One region of the Solibacillus sp. NPDC093137 genome, then DNA from elsewhere that is predicted to be linked to it. Evidence: predicted binding sites of a transcription regulator. Region 1 holds the regulator's gene; each other region holds the start of a gene.
What was found. Region 1 encodes LexA, which represses DNA repair genes until DNA is damaged. Its sites were predicted from a motif close to CGAACATATGTTCG; they were not measured.
Positions count from the first base shown of each region.

Region 1 (6,667 bases):
AAGAATGGCTCATGTTCCCAAGCGTATGCAGCTTTTGTTAAAGTAACTTCATCAAATCCTAGTGGCGCACCATGTGAATCTGCTTTACCAGATTTGTTAGGAGAACCAAAACCGATAACAGTTTTCACTTCGATTACAGTTGGGCCGCCAGTATTTTGTTTCGCTTTTTCAATAGCTGAATTAATTTCCACGATATCTGTACCGTCTGCAACTTTTAAATAGTTCCAGCCGTATGATTCGAAACGTTTTTGGATGTTTTCCGAGAATGACTTTTCTAAATCACCATCAAGTGAAATATCATTTGAATCATATAGTACAATTAATTTATCCAATTTTAAGTGACCTGCAAGAGAAATTGCTTCTGCAGCAACACCTTCCATTAAATCACCGTCACCGCATAGTGCAAATGTATAGTGGTCTACAATGTCTTTACCTGGCTTGTTGTATGTTGCTGACAAGTGACGTTCAGCCATAGCCATACCTACTGACATTGCAATACCTTGTCCTAATGGACCAGTTGTCGCTTCTACACCAACTGTATGACCATATTCAGGATGTCCCGGTGTTTTTGAATTCCATTGACGGAAGTTTTTGATTTCTTCCAACTCTAAACCGTAGCCACCTAGATGCAATAAACTATATAAAAGCATGGATCCATGTCCAGCTGATAATACAAAACGGTCGCGGTTATACCAATTAGGATTTTGAGGGTTATGGCGTAAATGCTTCGTCCACAATGTATAGGCCATAGGTGCAGCACCCATTGGTAAACCTGGGTGACCTGAATTTGCTTTTTCAATTGCGTCGATTGATAGTGTACGGATTGCGTTAATTGCTAACTGATCCATCTGTTGTGTCATTATGTGACATCCTTTCCTCGTACGATATTTATACATTTTATAGTGTAGACAAATTTTCACAAGAAAACAATAATTTCTAAAAACGTCCTATAAAATATGTCATACTTTATATTAAATGTGACATATTAATGAAATGTTATTAGTTTAAGAATTTCTTCTGTGATTTAATTTGTTTTAATTTTTCAGGTGTCACATCATTGCCTTCTTCATCAATTACTTTTACATGCTCGATTGTATCACGCATTGTAGTACGGAAAGTATCTAAATATTCTTTGCGCAGCGCTGTACGTTCCTTCGCCTGCTCTTCCGTCAATTTACCTTCTCTCGCTAATTTAGAAAGCTCGTTAATGCGAGCTAATTTTTCTTTTGATAACATTTGAATCTCACCTTTCTTCCTACCTACTACAAAGGTATAAAAAAAACGACTTGAAAACAAGTGTTTACTCTTCAAGTCGCTCCATATATTCAATATATCTTCTATGTACGGTCGCTTTACTGATAGAAATGCCCAAGCCAGACAAAGTCGTAGCAATTTCTGCAAAGGTTAAGCCTTTCTGACGCAGTTGAACAATTTCTTCGACAGGCACTTCTTTTCGTTCACGCCCTTCAATATTACCGCGGTTTTTCAAATTATTTTGCGGCTGGTAGCCATTTTCTACAGCGCGGCGCATTCCCCGGCGGATTTTTGCATTATGCATACGACGCTGATACTCTTCGACAATCGCTAAAATTTCGAGCAGCATTGTATCCATTTCGTTTAATACGACAGGACCTGCATCATTCAATGTATATACTGTCGCTTCATATTTTTGCAGTAGGTGCAGCACTGCCATACGGGCATTCCCTCGCCCTAAACGGGTTTCATCCTGTACAAATAATGCTTTAATACCGTACTCTTTCATGTAGTCAAGCATGTCGAGTAATCCGTCTCGATCGACATCATATCCACTATGCTGGTCCATGAAAATCTCCACATCTTTATAGCCGAATGATTTTGCGTATTTTGTCAGCTCCTCCTGCTGACGCACTAGCGATGTTTCTTGTGTATTTTTATCCGTACTGACACGGCAATAGATTACTGCTTTAGTTTTTATCATTGTTCCCTCTCGCTACTTTAATCAATTGCATATCGGAGGATTCATTCAGCTGAGCAATGTATTGTGAATCTTTTTCTACAGGCACAACCAATACTTGTCCTAAAACAACTTTTTCATCCAGCATTCCGTTTTCCTTTTTTACTTCATTGATCCAATCATGCTTAGCCATTTTACCACGATATTGTTCTGCCAACGACCATAAAGTATCGCCATGCTCTATGCTTACGTGTTCGTATAATTCAATTTTATCATCCTGCATCATGAATAAAGCAATCATAAGTACAGAGAATAGTAGAAACATTGATGTGAAGCCATTTAATTTAACTCTTTTCATTTGAAAAACCCTCTTTCGAATGTATGTTCGGAATGTTTGTTCTCATAATAATACGAACGTATGTTTTTGTCAACCGTTTTTTCGAACTTATGTTTGCATTCATGTTCGCATACTGCTATACTTACTTTAAGAAAAATAGCATGATAAAGAGGTGAGTTAGTTGACACAAAAAATTTCAAAGCGGCAGCAAGCTATTCTAACTTTTATAAAAGAGGAAGTTCGTGCTAAAGGCTATCCGCCATCAGTTCGCGAAATTGGAGAAGCAGTAGGTTTAGCTTCCAGTTCAACTGTCCACGGGCATTTAGCTCGTTTAGAAAGTAAAGGGCTTATCCGCCGTGATCCTACAAAGCCGCGTGCCATTGAAATATTGGATCAGGAAGAGATGAATATCGCAAAACAAGGTGTCATTCATGTTCCGTTGATCGGTAAAGTTACAGCTGGTCTGCCTATTTCTGCAATCGAGGATATCCAGGAATATTTCCCGTTGCCGGATGCTTACGGCTCACCGGAAGAGGAATTATTTATGCTTGAGATTATGGGAGAATCCATGATTGAAGCCGGGATTTTAAATGGGGATTATGTGATCGTTAAAAAAACGTCTACTGCGAACAATGGAGAGATTGTCGTAGCAATGACGGAAGACGATGAAGCAACTGTTAAGCGCTTTTACAAAGAAAAAACTCATTTCCGTTTACAGCCTGAAAATAGCTCAATGGAGCCAATCATTGTCAACCAAGTTTCTATTTTAGGTAAAGTGGTCGGCCTCTATCGAAATATCCATTAATCATCAACTTGCCATTCTAATAGAATCGGCAAGTTTTTTATTTACAAAATAAAAAGCTCAGCCGCGAACGACTAAGCCTTTCGTTATTTATTGCATGCTTCTACAAAACTATTAAATAAGCGCTGTGCATAAACATCACCGTTCGGAGCCAATTCTTCCGGATGCCATTGCACCGCGACACAATATGGATGCGATTCATGTTCAATCCCTTCAATGATGCCGTCCTTAGCAAGTGCCGAAACAACGAGCCCTTTCCCCAGCTTTCCAACCGATTGATGATGAAATGTATTTACACGGAATGAGTCTTCTTTAAAAATCTCTTTAAATTTAGGTGTCTTTACTTCAACGGTATGTGCCAGTTCCCCTCGCTTTGAAGGCTGTTTATGTAAAATTGTGTTCGCTACTTGTGAGGGTATATCCTGAATTATCTTCCCCCCGAATGCGACATTCATAATCTGTTGTCCGCGGCAAATACCGAGAACAGGCATTTGTCTTTTATAGGCTTCATTCATCAATAAAAGATCGCTGTCATCACGTTTCCGTACAACACTTCCGATATGACGGTGCGGTTCTTCATTAAACAACAATGGATCTATATCCGCTCCACCAATTAATACGAGGCCTTCAATTAGATCTAATAACTCATTTACGTTTTCTTCTGTAGCATTCGGTATACAAATCGGTATACCTCCCGCTTGTTCAATTGAAATTAAATACGTGTTATTAATATCCAACTTCTTGTCAAAATCATACATTGTTAATCCAATAATCGGTTTCATTCTTTTTATCCCCTTATAATTTATAGATAATTCCAATAATTTAAATTATACTATTGCGTTATACGAAATGACTACAAAAATAAAAAAGGATTGCAGAATCGCAACCCTTTACTTATTAAACACTTTCCATTTGTTTTATAAAATACTGTTTAATTTCTTTCCAGTTATGAACACGCATGAAACCTTCTTCTGATCGATTGTACGGCATCGAATACAATATACCTGTCCCTTTGAATGCTGCGAGTTGGCGTGGGCTGTCATCAATTAAATAATCGGTATGTATTACCGCTTTATTTCCGCAAAACACAATGTTCTGTGTTTTAATAAAGGGTAAATGCTCCATTAACCAGTCGTATTTCGCTGTAAATGAACCCGGTACATCCATTGCAGCTGTCGCAATAAAAATTTCATAATGTTCCTGCAACTCTTGAATGACTTTAATCGCATCTTCATCCAGTACTTTTAAATCTCTGAAATAGTCAGGCTCATTTAATATTGCAAATAATTTCTTCGCATCTTCTCGAGGCAAATCGCGCTGTGTCGTCAGAAGAAACTCTTCATCTGTAAAATTTGTTCCGAAATTTTCGTTATATGTCACACGTAATTTCGAATAAAAATCAGCTAGTACCTGGTCCATATCGATAGCAATACTTTTTTTCATGTAATAAGCCTCCTTGAAATTCCCATAATTTTAGTTTATACAATTGTATTGTGAAAAAACAAGGTATAACTCTTTACAATTAACAACGTACATATTTACGTTTAAAACCGATTCGCCCTTTTTCCACCTGTTTTTCAATTTCCTCATATGCATGAAGCAAACCCGGTTTTTTCCCTTCCCGTTTCGTTTCAATTGGTCCGATCTCATTTGCAATTTGCACTGCCTCATCATGTAAAGGTTTAAATGAAACACCGACTGTCATGACAAAATTGTTCATCGCCACCTGTGTGCGCTGCGGTGCTTGACGGATATTTTGTTTTACATACTCGAGCATGTCCATTAACTTTTCCTTTGAAAATTCCTCATCTTTACGATTGCCGAGAAGCCAGCAGTAGCAATGCCACCCTGCCGACATTTTCAGATCCTCACCACTGGCAATCCACTTATCGCTTACTTCTTGCGCAATATCAGATTCCGCCAGAGTTACTGCCACAACATAATCCGAAATCATATAGAAATAGGCCTGTTCCATCCAGCGGTCATAATCTTCCTCAGTCATTGCATTCGGATCCGCAATAATTCCTGCGAAATACATAGCATCATAGTTGCCTGTAGCATAGAGCTGTTCGGCCAGTTCCTGGTCTATTTTTATTTGTTTTACATACGGTTTCATCGAGCCAATCGTTACACCGAACAACGGCTCCTTTGCCCCATTGGACATATAAATCTTTTTTGTACGCTCTTTCCCAAGTGCTTCTAACTCTTGCATCATTGTATCGAGTTTCATAATTTCCTCCTTTTTTATTATTATTTTTGTCTTATACTATTATATGATTTAATCGCCAAACATACCTAGCGTTCTTCTCAATAAGCTTGCTGGTATATATTTCATTTAAAACAGTATTTACGGGATATATACGGCGACATACACTCAAGCTTCAGTGTCCTTTTATTGTTGCCCTGTACTTTAATAAAAAAATTGGCAAATTATTTAACCGAATAATAAAACAACCTCTGAACAGAATAATCTCAGGAGGTGATATTGATGTCAAAAAATAAAAACAACATCAATAATAAAAACGTCGAATTCGGTATGGAAACGGACGTTAATCAAGTAAAACAGCAAAACCAAAAAGCTGAAGCTAAAAAGCAACAATCTTCCGGTTTGTTTGCAAACAGCGGTTTACAAAAGCAATCAAGTTCCTTGAATGCTGAATTCGGGATGGAAACTAACGTAAACCAAGTGAAGCAGCAAAACCAGCAAGCTGAAGCCAAAAAGCAACAATCTTCTGGATTGTTCGCGAATAATGGTTTACAGAAAAACTTCTCTTCCATGAACGCCGAATTTGGCATGGAAACAGATGTTAACCAAGTAAAACAGCAAAACCAGCAGGCCGAAGCCAAAAAGCAACAATCTTCCGGTTTGTTCGCAAACAGCGGTTTACAGAAGAAGCTTTCTTCAATGAGCGCTGAGTTTGGCATGGAAACAGATGTTAACCAAGTGAAACAGCAAAACCAGCAGGCCGAAGCTAAAAAACAACAAGCATCGGGTCAATTTGGTAAGAACAAATTCCAAAACGGCAATAAATAAAAAATATTGAACCGGCAATTTTTATTGCCGGTTTTTTTAGTTCAAAATTATATTGGTTATAATTTTAAATAATATGTATACATATAAAAAAAACGCTAGAATTTTAACTCCAGCGCTTTCTCTTAGTACATCTTCATATATTGGTCGCGTTCCCACTGATGGACAGTAGAACGGTACATGTCGAATTCGATTTCTTTTGCTTCTTTAAAGTTAGCATAGATGTGGTTGCCTAATGCTCGTTGAACAACTTCATCTTTTGCAAGTAAGTTTAAAGCGTCGTCTAAAGCTGCAGGCAGGTTATCAATGCCGTTTGCTTTACGCTCTTCTTCGCTCATTACATAAATGTTGCGGTTAATTGCTGGTGGTGGCGTTGATTTTTTACGAATCCCTTCCAGACCAGCCTCTAAAATTACTGCCATCGCCAAATATGGGTTAGCTGATGGATCGACCGAACGAACTTCTACACGTGTTGAAACTCCGCGAGAAGAAGGAATACGAATTAAAGGTGAACGATTTTGTGCAGACCATGCTACGTAACATGGTGCTTCATAACCTGGTACT
Region 1 is NZ_JBNNVH010000001.1:384,469-391,135, reverse strand. Features, by position in the region: gene tkt (transketolase) at 1-860, opposite strand, end outside; gene ACQKN3_RS01885 (DUF896 domain-containing protein) at 1,000-1,236, opposite strand; gene ACQKN3_RS01880 (YneB family resolvase-like protein) at 1,301-1,957, opposite strand; gene yneA (cell division suppressor protein YneA) at 1,944-2,291, opposite strand; gene lexA (transcriptional repressor LexA) at 2,452-3,075, shown strand; gene ACQKN3_RS01865 (gamma-glutamyl-gamma-aminobutyrate hydrolase family protein) at 3,159-3,854, opposite strand; gene ACQKN3_RS01860 (5' nucleotidase, NT5C type) at 3,970-4,515, opposite strand; gene ACQKN3_RS01855 (DNA alkylation repair protein) at 4,595-5,302, opposite strand; gene ACQKN3_RS01850 (gamma-type small acid-soluble spore protein) at 5,561-6,106, shown strand; gene glnA (type I glutamate--ammonia ligase) at 6,229-6,667, opposite strand, start outside.

Region 2 (6,667 bases), 1.3 Mb from region 1:
TTAATGGCGGCTGGTACATATAATTTCCCGATATCCGCACATACTATTTGTGCGAGAGGAGGGAAAGCAAATGGGACTATTACAAAACTGGGAACAATGGACAAGCTTCTTAGGTAAACAAGTATCTGATGCAAAAGAAAGCGGCATGCCTAATAAAATGATTGAGAAAGCCGCAGTTCAGATTGGCGAGTATCTTGCGAAAAACGTTGACCCACAAAACGAGCAAGAGCGCGTATTATCGGATTTATGGTCTGTTGCCGAAAAGGACGAAAAGCAAGCGATTGCAAGCTGCATTATGAAGCTCGTTCAAAACAAAACAACACACTAATTAGTTTTACGGAAAAAATGTCACTCACTGCATTAGTGAGTGGCATTTTTTTATGGATGCGAAAGTGTCGAATAAGCCCCTTAAGTTGACGATTATTCCATACATATTGGGGATTAACACTTAATAAGAGTGTCTAATAAATCCTCCTTCTTTTAAACAAATTTTCCTTGCATGATTTTCTATTAGTACCAATCTCCAACTGTAAATGCACGATTGTCCAACATTGATACTTCTAGAACGTGTTTTTTCAAAAATTATTTCAAGAAAACTAACAAAAACGTAGCTTTCTAACTTTTCAATAGGTAGAAAATCCGCTATGATGGAACTTGTAAGAAATAAATACGTTTCTATTATGAGGGGACAGATACAAAATGGGCGAATGGTATTTTGAATATGAAATTCAAGTGAATCGACCAGGTTTATTAGGAGATATTGCATCGCTGTTAGGAATGCTTCGCGTTAATATTGTCTCGATTAACGGTGTGGATGAGGAGCATCGAGGAATGCTGTTGTCTACAGAGAACGAAGAATCTATCCAGCGTTTTATTTCAATCGTCTCAACAATGGAAAATATTAATGTAACAAGATTTCGTGAGCCAAAGCTGCGTGATCGATTGGCTGTTCGGCATGGACATTATATACCGAAAGATGCGGATGAAAAAAATACATTCCGGTTCGTACGTGACGAATTAGGAATTTTAGTTGATTTTATGGCCGAATTATTTAAAAAGGAAGGGCATAAATTAATTGGGATCCGTGGAATGCCGCGTGTAGGAAAAACAGAATCAATCGTTGCTGCAAGCGTGTGCGCGAATAAAAAATGGATTTTCATCTCTTCTACTATGATTAAACAAACTGTCCGCAATGCGTTAATGGGTGATGAGTTTAATGGGAATAATATTTTTATATTGGATGGTGCCGTGACACGTCGCTCGACGGATGAACGCCACCAGCAGTTAGTTCGGGAAATCATGGGTATGCCGACGATTAAAGTCATTGAGCATCCAGATCTGTTCGTACAGCATTCATCATATAAAATAGAAGATTTTGACTATATTATCGAATTGCGCCATGAACCGAATGAGGAAATAACATATGAAATTATCGAAAAGAATAATATGTTATCGAGTACAGACCATTTTGGCGGGTTTGGTTTTTAGTAAATAAGAGGGCTTAGTGCCATCTTTATTTGAATATATTAAAAGTAGGTGTTTTTTTTGACGGAACTAGGAGCTCGCTTGAAAGAGGCGAGATTAGCTAGAGGTTATAGTCTAGATGATTTGCAAAATATCACGAAAATCCAAAAACGTTATCTAATAGGAATCGAAGAAGGCAACTATACAATTATGCCTGGTTCTTTCTATGTACGTGCCTTCATTAAGCAGTATGCCGAAGCAGTTGGATTAGATGCGGATGAAGTATTAACTGAGTATCGAAAAGATATTCCGGAAATGCAAAAAGAAGAAGTCGCCCAATCATTCACACAAAGTCCGAGTCGCCGCAATATGAAAGCGACATCGAGCAACAAGATGATGGAAGCAATGCCGAAATTGATCGTTGCATTGTTTGCGATTGTCATTATTATCGTTATTACAACTCTATACTTCCAAAAAACGGGCAGTACGCCGGATGGAGGAGAAGAGGAGATTGAACCGATAGAATACGAACAAAATCCGAATTCAACACCAACAAAACCTGTTGAAGACAACGAAGAAAACACAGAAGATGACACTGAAGAAAATGTTGAGCCTGAAGAACCTGTCACAGACGAGCCTGAAGTAGCTCAAACAATCAGTGAAGGTGTTGTACAAGGCGAAGATTCAACATTTGAAGTATCAGGTACAGACAGCTTAAATGTCCGTATTGAAGTATCAGGTGAAACATGGGTTGGTATCCGAAATGAACAACAGCAGGAGCAAGTGAATGCAACAGTTTATAAAGCTGGAGATATCGTAGAAAATGATTCAACTGCAGATGGCTATGCAAGAATCCGTTTGGGGAATTCAAAAGTGGCTAAAGTATATGTAAATGATGTAGAATTGACATACGCACAAGATCGTATGACGCAAAATATCATTTTAAAATTAGTGAATGAAGGACAAGGAGAGTAGTCATCTTAAAAGATGGCTCTTTTCTTTAGACGAAAGGTGTTAACAAATGAACATTCCAAATAAGATTACAGTCTCGCGCATTTTATTAATCCCACTATTTGTGATTGTAATGATGTTTGATTTCGGTTGGGGAAATATGACGCTGTTTGGCGCGGAAATGCAAGTGAACTATTTTGTAGGGGCACTGATTTTTATTTTCGCTTCGGCAACGGACTGGGTAGATGGCTATTATGCCCGCAAATATAATTTAGTGACGAACTTAGGGAAGTTTTTGGACCCGCTTGCAGATAAGCTGCTCGTTTCTGCTGCCTTTATTTTATTGGTGGAAATCGACTTGGCACCTGCCTGGATTGTCATTATCATTATTTCGCGTGAGTTTGCGGTAACGGGACTTCGACTGATTTTAGCAGGACAAGGGGAAGTCGTAGCGGCGAACCAGCTTGGTAAAATTAAAACTTGGGCCCAAATCGTGGCAATTTCTGCATTAATTTTACACAATACGATTTTTACATTAGTTGGCATACCTTTTGATATGATTATGCTTTATGTCGCATTGTTCTTTACAGTATGGTCTGGATGGGATTATTTCTATATAAACCGTCGTGCATTATTGGATTCAAAATAAATAAAATTTCTAAAACTAGGTTAGAATTTCTTTTAGGATAGGTAATAGTAATAAGTATCCATAAAAGATAGAACAAGACTCGTGAACGCGAGGAATGTTTTTCTAATCTAGTTTTTCTTTATTTTTACAGCAGTTACCAAAACAACTGCTGTAAAAAAAGCCTCTGGCAGATGTCACAGATTTTCTAAAGGTACTTTTGAGTATACGCTAGAGCGTATACTCAAAAAATCTGGACTCAATTACGCCAAGGCGAAATTGATCTATAGGGGGTTTTAGGAATGAATGCAGAAATTATAGCGGTAGGATCAGAATTATTATTAGGACAAATCTCCAACACGAACGCGAAATTTATTTCGAGCCAGCTTTCGGAACTTGGCATTAATGTGTATTATCATACAGTTGTGGGAGATAACGAGGCGCGGCTTCTAGAGGCAATCAAAATTGCGGAACAGCGCGCGGATGTAATTATCTTCTCAGGTGGTTTAGGGCCGACGAAGGATGATTTAACGAAAGAAGCAATAGCGAAACATTTGAATCGTACCCTAGTGTTTGATGAAACGGCGCTGTTTGCAATTGAAGAGTTCTTCTCAAAGCAAAGACGTCCAATGACGGAAAACAACCGGAAACAGGCGCTTGTACTGGATGGCTGTGATGTATTGCTGAACCAGCATGGCATGGCTCCGGGGATGTTTTTGAAGGAAAACGACCGTATTTATATTTTACTGCCGGGTCCGCCAAAAGAACTTGAGCCGATGTTCCAATATGAAACGAAGCCAAAATTGGCAGCACTTCTACATGACGGTGGGGTTATTTTATCGCATGTACTGCGTTTTTACGGTATCGGTGAAGCAGATCTGGAAACCCGCATACAGCATATTTTGGATGAACAGACAAATCCAACTGTTGCCCCGCTTGCTTCAGACGGTGAAGTAACACTGCGTATTACTGCAAAAGCTCAGAATGAACCACAGGCATTCCGTTTGATTGAATTGAAGAAACGTGAAATTCTAGATATTGTCGGAGAATACTATTACGGTGTAAATGATGAATCATTAGGCTTCAAGCTTGTACAAATGCTTCTGGAGAATGAGTTAACGGTTTCCGCTGCCGAAAGTTTAACGGCCGGTCTGTTCCAGTCGGAGCTGGCAGAAGTTCCGGGTGTTGGGTCCGCATTAATCGGCGGTGTCGTAACATATACGAAAGAAGCGAAAATCAAACACCTCGGTATTTCCGGAGAAATGCTGGATGAATACGGAATCGTCAGCAGTGAATGTGCTGCAGCAATGGCGACACAAGTCCGAGAAAAGTTCGGTACAGATATTGGTGTTGGACTGACGGGTGCAGCTGGACCGGGGGATCATGACGGACAGCCTGCAGGATCAATCTGGGTCGGTATTAAGATCGGTGACACAGAGCCATTAACGTACCGACTGCAATTAACCGGCTCAAGAAATACAAACCGGATCCGCGCGGTGAAGTTTACGTTCAGCTATTTAATGAGAGAATTGGCGAATCAAGGGTACAAAAAGCTGATTTAATTGTCGGTTTCTTTTGATAAAGGTGATTTGATTACTGATTTAAAGGCATTTAGAAACATTCAAATAAAAGGCGAAAATATGTTCGCTTTTTTCTTGAATGTTATCTCATTAGCAAGTATAATAGAGACATAAGTTAAATAAAGCTTTTTCTTAAGGAGGAAATAGTTTGAGCGATCGTAAAGCAGCATTAGATATGGCGTTAAAACAAATAGAAAAACAATTCGGTAAAGGTTCTGTCATGAAACTGGGTGAAAACTCAAACCGTCATATGGAGACAACTTCATCAGGCTCTATCGCAATTGATGCAGCATTAGGTATAGGCGGCTACCCGCGCGGACGTATTGTAGAAGTTTACGGACCGGAATCATCTGGTAAAACAACAGTTACATTACATGCCATCGCAGAAATTCAGGCAAACGGCGGTACGGCAGCGTTTATCGATGCTGAGCACGCACTTGACCCGGTATATGCACAAAAATTAGGCGTTAATATTGACGAATTATTATTATCACAGCCGGATACAGGTGAACAAGCACTTGAAATCGCGGAAGCATTAGTACGTTCTGGTGCGATTGATATTATCGTAATCGACTCTGTAGCAGCATTAGTACCAAAAGCAGAGATCGAAGGCGAAATGGGTGACTCGCACATGGGTCTTCAAGCGCGTTTAATGTCTCAGGCATTACGTAAATTATCAGGTGTTATTAACAAATCGAATACGCTTGCTATTTTCATTAACCAAGTTCGTGAAAAAATCGGTGTTATGTTCGGTAACCCGGAAACAACAACAGGTGGACGTGCCCTTAAATTCTACTCTTCTATCCGTTTAGAAGTACGTCGCGGTGAAGCGATTAAGCAAGGTACAGAAATTATCGGTAACAAAACGAAAATCAAAGTTGTAAAAAATAAAGTAGCTCCACCATTCCGTACAGCGGAAGTTGATATTATGTACGGTGAAGGGATTTCAAAAGAAGGCGAAATCGTCGACATCGGTGCAGAATTGGACATCATCCAAAAAAGCGGTTCTTGGTATTCTTACAACAGCGAACGAATCGGCCAAGGTCGTGAAAATGTAAAACAATTCTTCAAAGAAAACCCTGCAATGAGAGAAGAAGTAACAGAAAAAATCCGTCAACACTTCGGTATCGGCGAACTAGGCTACACAATCGGCGCCAATGATACAACAGGCGAAGAAGAACTGGACGAACTAGAATTATTCGAAGACGAAAAAGAATAATGTTACAGACCCAAGCGGAGTAATTTGCTTGGGTTTTGTTTTTGTGGGGAGAAATGCCTGGGGGAGCGGTCTGCCTGCGATTTTATTAGAACAAATATGGGGCTTATTATAAGAACTCTGAGTGATATTAGAAAATTAGGCGTGGGTATTAGAAGATTGAGCTGAGACGACAGGTTTGAATTGGATTTTGCTTGAGGAAAGCGGTGAGTAAATACAGCGGGAACTTTTATTAGAACAAATTTTGATTTATTAGAAAATCTCTTCTCGATATTCGAAAATCAGAAGGCGATATTAGAAAATCGAAAGTTTATTAGAACAATTAAAAATATATTAGAACATTTTAAAATTTATTAGAAGTCCCAGCCGCCAGCCCTGGCTTAACTGGGTAACTTTTGGTAAATTAGGGTATACTAGAACCGCAAAGCCCGCGTGCGCTCAACGATGATACTAAACCCAATTTAGAAAATTTTAGGTTATTTCAAACCCTATCACCACCACCAAACCAACTCAACCAAAAAATATAAAAAACCCCTTAAACCATGGCTATTCTTGACATACCTTATTTTGAACTATACAATTAAAATGTATAATTTCTAAATTTTGAAATGAATAGGCGGTATGTTTGAACAATTCAGATATATTGTGCCAACTAAGAGAACATCAGACATATATAGGCATAGGAGGGAAACGATATGGAAATGATACTCCCTGCTTTGCTAGGATTCGCTGTCGGTGTCGCTGTTATCTATTTCTACATGAAAAACGTGAATGAATCAAAAGTGACTGGTGCAAAGCATGTTGCCGAGCAAATCGTGGAAGACGCGAAAC
Region 2 is NZ_JBNNVH010000001.1:1,733,127-1,739,793, reverse strand. Features, by position in the region: gene ymfI (elongation factor P 5-aminopentanone reductase) at 1-23, shown strand, start outside; gene ACQKN3_RS08905 (DUF3243 domain-containing protein) at 71-328, shown strand; gene ACQKN3_RS08900 (DUF3388 domain-containing protein) at 700-1,488, shown strand; gene ACQKN3_RS08895 (helix-turn-helix domain-containing protein) at 1,537-2,439, shown strand; gene pgsA (CDP-diacylglycerol--glycerol-3-phosphate 3-phosphatidyltransferase) at 2,486-3,064, shown strand; gene ACQKN3_RS08885 (competence/damage-inducible protein A) at 3,343-4,602, shown strand; gene recA (recombinase RecA) at 4,769-5,839, shown strand; gene rny (ribonuclease Y) at 6,532-6,667, shown strand, end outside.
Region 2: the regulator LexA is predicted to act here: its motif matches at 4,674-4,687, upstream of recA (recombinase RecA).

Region 3 (6,667 bases), 660 kb from region 1:
GCGGTAACGCAATATACACTTTTCCTGCTTCGATGAGCGGACGCATATAACGGTAGAAGAATGTCAGCAATAATACTTGAATGTGGGCACCATCTGTATCGGCATCGGTCATGATGACAACTTTATCGTAAGCGGCATCTTCCACCGAGAAATCTGCTCCGACACCTGCACCGATCGTATGGATAATCGTCGCAATTTCTTCATTTTTCATAATATCCTGAAGCTTTGCCTTTTCGGTATTGATAACTTTACCGCGCAATGGCAAAATCGCCTGGAATGTACGGTCACGACCTTGCTTCGCCGAACCACCCGCTGAATCACCCTCTACAAGGTATAATTCATTTCTAGAAGCATTTTTCGACTGTGCAGGTGTCAGCTTACCAGACAGAAGCGTACTCGATTTTTTCTTTTTCCCGTTACGGGCATCATCACGTGCTTTACGCGCTGCTTCACGCACTTGTTGGGCGCGAATTGCTTTACGCACTAAAGAAGCCGACAGCTCGGCATTTTCTTCAAGCACATACATTAATTGCTCTGAAACAACGGTATCAACGGCAGAGCGTGCTTCAGATGTACCAAGCTTCCCTTTTGTCTGACCTTCGAATTGCAGCAGATTTTCAGGAATACGTACAGAAACAATTGCTGTCAGGCCTTCACGAATATCAGTGCCTTCCAGGTTTTTATCTTTTTCTTTCAGTAATCCGATTTTGCGGGCGTATTCATTAAACACACGTGTCAACGCTGTTTTAGCGCCGGTTTCATGTGTACCGCCATCACGTGTACGGACATTGTTGACGAACGACAAAATCGTTTCGGAATAGCCGTCATTAAATTGCAGTGCGAACTCCACTTCTATTTCCTGAATGCTACCTTCAACATATTTAACCGGATGTAATACATCTTTTTCTTCGTTTAAGTATGTGACGAATGCTTCAATACCGCTTTCATAATAGAAAATTTCATGTTTTCCTTCTCCGCGGTCATCGATTAGTTCAATTTTTAATCCTTTTAATAAAAACGCAGATTCACGTAAGCGTTCTGCCAATGTATCATAATTATATTTAACGACTGAAAAAATCGTTGGATCCGGCAGGAAATGTACAAGTGTTCCTGTTTCCTTCGTTTTTCCGATCATATCAAGCGATGTAGCCGGTTTCCCGCCTTGTTCAAAGCGCTGGCGATAAACTTGGCCATCACGATAAATTGTTACTTCCAAAAATGTTGATAAGGCGTTTACAACTGATGAACCTACACCATGTAAACCGCCACTTGTTTTATAACCGCCTTGTCCAAACTTTCCGCCTGCATGAAGGACGGTGAAAATAATTTCAGGGGTTGGTTTACCCATTTTATGCATACCTGTTGGCATACCACGACCATGGTCACGCACGCTAATACTGTTATCTTCATGAATCTTCACGATGATATGATTTCCATATCCAGCAAGCGCTTCATCCACTGCATTGTCTACAATTTCATACACTAAGTGGTGAAGACCTCGACTATCTGTAGAACCAATATACATCCCTGGTCTTTTGCGTACGGCTTCTAAACCTTCTAATACTTGAATGGCATCTTCATTATACGAAATACCGGCTTGGTTTTTTACCAAATGTAATCCCCTCCAAAAATACAAACAAACGTTCTATTTACTACCTAATCGTACGCTCAAATATGCATGATGTCAATGTTTAAAGGTACTGATTTAGGCTTTGCAAAGATTAATTGTATCATCAAAAACGAACGTTTAAAAGCATATCCTTCAGTAGCAAACAATAAAATGTAACTTTTTCCCTGTTTTTTACGATGAACGAAAAAATAATACCTCTTTCCTTCTATTAAAAAACATTGTAAAATATTCAATACATACTATTAGTACCAAGTAGTAATTCTGAATTCGAAAGGAGCACAACACTTGATCAACGCATTAATTATTATTTGTGCTTATTTAATCGGTTCCATTCCATCTGCTTTATGGATTGGCAAAATTTTTTACAAAACGGATATTCGACAACAAGGCAGCGGCAATTTAGGAACGACTAATACATTTAGAGTATTAGGCAAAAAACCGGGCATCGCCGTATTGCTTATTGATATATTGAAAGGAACGGCTGCGGTATTGCTACCGTTATTGCCATTTTTCGCAGACAGCACTGTCCATCCTTTAATCTTAGGTGTCATCGCGGCTGCTGGCCATATGTTCCCGATTTTCGCTAGTTTCCGCGGAGGAAAAGCAGTTGCTACGAGCGGCGGTGTTATTTTAGGCTATAATTTACCGTTATTTTTAATTTTAATCATTGTATTTGTCATCGCCTTAAAGTTAACGAAAATGGTCAGCTTATCATCTATGATTGTATCCGCTGCAGCGGTTATTTATGTAATTGGTCATTGGATGATAACAGGAGAATATGCATTATTCATTTTGGTTGTCGTTCTGGCAGGCTTCATTTTTTACCGTCACCGTGAAAATATTAAGCGGATTAAAGCCGGTACTGAACCGAAAATTAAAGGATTTTAAACGATTGACTGAAAGGGTTTCCTTTCAGTCTTTTTTTGTACTAAAAATTCAGAACGCGAGCTTTGTAAGTTTTTTTTATTTACTGCATAATGGCAGTAGAGGTGAAATATATGGAAATCAAACTATCAGAAAAAGCGCTCAATTGGTTTAAACAAGAGATGGAAGTAGAAAAAGGCGATTTTATTCGCTTTTATGCAAGGTATGGAGGTTCTTCACCTTTTCATGAAGGGTTTTCGTTAGGGATGACACGGGAGCAGCCGCATGAAATAGGTATTGAAACGGTTGTGGAAGATATTCATTACTACATCGAAAAATCCGATGAATGGTTTTTTAATGAACATCATTTAGTTGTAGATGTCGCCGATTCATCCGATGAATTAACTTATTCGTACGAAAAATAAAGGCCCTATTTCAGCTTCCTAATACGAACAATTTGCCGCTCAAAAAGTTCAAATGTTTCGAATTTATTGTAAATCCATTTTTGCCGATTCAATCGTTATAATGAGTAAGGATTATATCGAGGATTGATGAGGGATTACATGTGAAAGTGAAACAGGAATTTTATTGGCGCTGCGTATTTTTTATTGCAGGCATCATTGTTTTATCATTAGGCGTCGCATTGACGATCAAAGGACAAATACTTGGCGTTGGGTCATGGGATGTCCTTCATATCGGATTACAAAAAAACTTGGGATTAACGGTCGGTATGTGGTCGATTATTTTAGGTTTGCTCATTCTGGCTGTTGATACGTTTTTCACGAAAAGATTGCCGAAAGTCGGAACTTATTTGGACATGTTCCTGACAGGGATTTTTATTGATATATTTTTGTTAGTATTACCGGATGCGAATACACTGTTAGAACAAACATTGGCGTTTGTTGTTGGCGTTGTCCTGCTCGGCTTCGGCTGCGGGATGTATATGGTCGCAAACCTCGGTGTAGGACCTCGTGATACATTAATGCTGCTGTTGGTGCATCGCCTCGGCTGGAGTGTCAACCGTGCACGGACGACAATGGAAGTAACGGTTGCTGTATTAGGTTTTGTATTGGGCGGACCAGTCGGAGTCGGTACTGTATTTATGGCGTTCGGCTTAGGGCCTGTCGTACAATGGGCACTCAAATGGAACGGAAAGCTGTTCCACCGCGCAGCAGGTGTCGAAAGTGTTGTTATATAAATAATGAGGAGAGCAAGCAATATGCGTTTGCTTTCTTTTTTTTACATTTAAATTGTTACAATTTTCAAAAAATACTTTCTCTACAATGAAAAAAGGTGCATAGTAGTAAGTGGAGGTGTTTTTAAATGATACATATTGAAAATATCCATTTATATCGCAATGACAAAAAGATTTTAAATGATTTAAGCTGGCATGTTCAAAAGGGACAGCATTGGGCTATTTTAGGGTTAAACGGATCCGGCAAAACGACGTTGCTGAAAGTTATTAACGGCTATATTTGGCCAAATGAAGGTAAGGTCCAAATACTGGGTGAAACATATGGCAAGACGTATATACCGAAACTGCGGACACGGATCGGCTGGGTCAGCAATGCGATGATCGATAACTTCAACTGGCAGGATAATGCAATTGAAATCGTGCTCAGCGGAAAATTCGGTGCCCTTCGCCTTTTCAATGATGTGACGGAAGAAGAAATTGACCATGCGGTTTCTATTATGAAGCATTTTCACTGTGACCATTTAGCAAATAAATCATTCGAGCATTTGTCTCAAGGTGAACGGCAGCGTGTTCAAATAGCAAGGGCCATTATGGCGGATCCGGAAATTTTAATATTGGATGAGCCATGTGGCGGTCTGGACTTAATCGAACGGGAAAACTTGCTGCAAACAATAGAACAGATTGCACAAGCAGAAAACGGCCCTACCCTAATTTACGTGACGCATCATGTAGAAGAAATACTTCCTTGTTTTAGCCATGTACTTTTAATGAAAGACGGAAAAAATGTCGAAGCCAATGCACGCGAAGTTGTTTTAACAGACGAATTATTAAGCGATTTCTTCGGGCGGGAAATTAGTTTGCAGATTGAACGCGAACGTGCCTGGGTCGCAATTAAATAAAACGAACCAGCAGGAGTCCATCTCTTGCTGGTTCGTTTCATTTATAAGCATTAAATATGATATTCAATATTTTCATCGACGTAATGCCATTCATACGGCGTTTCTTGGTATACGTAGTAGTTCAGCCAGTTGTAGAACAACAGATGCGAATGGGCACGCCAAACATTTTTCGGTGCCTGCAACGGGTCGTTATTCGGGAAATAGTTGATCGGAATTTCCGTATTGTCCGGATCTTTCTCAATATCGCGGAAATACTCATCCGATAAGGTCGTTGCATCATATTCCAGATGCCCTGTAATCATAATATGTTTATTGTTTTTCGATTGCACGATAAACACGCCTGCATCATCCGAATAGCTTAATAGTCGCAAGTCAGGGTGTGCTCGCACTTCATCAATTGAAACCGACGTGTGGCGTGAATGAGGTGCCACATACTCATCGCTGAATCCCCGCACTAAATCTACTGTTAAATCCGTAATCACATGGGAATAAACACCGGAGCATTTCTTCGGCAATTCGAATTTTCCGATGCCAAAATGATGATACAAGGCAGCTTGGGCGCCCCAACATATATACATAATCGACGTGACATGTTCATCTGCCCAGTCCATAACATGCGTAATCTCATTCCAGTAGCCAACATCTTCAAAATCCATTTTCTCTACTGGCGCTCCTGTAATAATGAGCCCATCAAAGCGACGGTGCTTCACTTGGTCGAACGTCCGGTAAAAAGTATCTAAATGCGATTTGGAAACATTTTTTGATTCGTATGTAGCCGTGTTTAAAAATGTCACATCCACCTGTAATGGTGTATTACCGAGTAAGCGCAGCAACTGCAGTTCGGTTTTCTCTTTTTCAGGCATTAAATTAAACACTAAAATATTTAACGGTCGAATTTGTTGTGTTTTCGCACGGTCTTCCTCCATGACGAAAATCTTCTCTTTTCTAAGCAGCTCACCCGCCGGTAAATGTTTCGGAATATTAATCGGCATTCCACTTTCCCCCTCATAAACTTTTTCAATAAACTTTTAATAATCTGTGGTATTCAGGCAATGCATTGTTTTACGAGCGAAACGAACCGTTCCGGAACAATAAAAAAGCCCCTCTCATTCCAGCAAAACAGAATTGAGAGGGGCTTCTACCCGTTCTTATCTGCCAAGGTCAACACCTTGCTGGAAGTAGCACCTTTCTAGTTAAACTAGAGGTTGCTGAAGCATCATCGGGCCAAGTCCCTCCGCTTCTCTTGATAAGTCTATTAAATTGTCATTAGTGTATCATGTACTTTGTAATTTTGCAATAATTCCAAAAATATTATTTCACGCATACTAAAGCTGCTCTTTTTCTATAGTAAATAAGATTGTCTCCAGCCGTTCATCCCATACACGTGTCAATGTATTGTATACCCGCACAAAATGCCTGTTTTCCTTTTGATCAAACAGTAAAAAACATAGGACCGGTATATCATTAATCTGGATCGATTCCGTCGAAACAACACTCGTTATATAGTGCGGTACTTCATCTTCCGCCACCGGTTGTTCGGAAAGTTGCTGTTGTATGAAATCAATCAGCACTGTCTCTTCAATTGCTTCGATTTCTTCTGTTTCGATTGTCGGGAAAGGCTCCGGAAACTCTTCCAAATCCGCAAATTCCTCCAGGTCACCCTCCAATGGCTGCTCATGGATCGGGCTGTATTGAATAAAATAACTTGTTTCTTCAAGTTCCTCTTCAAAAATGCCCGATTCCAGCTGAGCCTTACCCTTTGCAGTTAGTGCAAATTCCTGTTCCTTCACAATCATACCCAGTCGTAACATTTTATTCGTCAAATCATGAATAAATAACGGTTCCACCAATAAAATTTCGGCTAATAACTCCACATTTTTCAGCTTCGCCTTCTCAAATGAAATGAGCATCATCTTCATTAAAATATCCATGGCATTACGCATTACCGGATGATATTTCACTTCCAATGTGTGAATCGGAATGGCGTATTGCATTTGCTTTTTGATTTCAATGGACGGATTTTGGATGAGTTCTTTCTGCAGCTGTATAACTGTACTTTGTAAATCCATTCAATCCCCC
Region 3 is NZ_JBNNVH010000001.1:1,048,340-1,055,006, forward strand. Features, by position in the region: gene parE (DNA topoisomerase IV subunit B) at 1-1,612, opposite strand, end outside; gene plsY (glycerol-3-phosphate 1-O-acyltransferase PlsY) at 1,916-2,518, shown strand; gene ACQKN3_RS05370 (HesB/YadR/YfhF family protein) at 2,629-2,919, shown strand; gene ACQKN3_RS05375 (YczE/YyaS/YitT family protein) at 3,066-3,692, shown strand; gene ACQKN3_RS05380 (ABC transporter ATP-binding protein) at 3,818-4,588, shown strand; gene metA (homoserine O-acetyltransferase MetA) at 4,639-5,580, opposite strand; SAM riboswitch class I at 5,734-5,841, opposite strand; gene ACQKN3_RS05390 (nucleoside-diphosphate sugar epimerase) at 5,914-6,657, opposite strand.
Region 3: the regulator LexA is predicted to act here: its motif matches at 1,634-1,647, upstream of parE (DNA topoisomerase IV subunit B).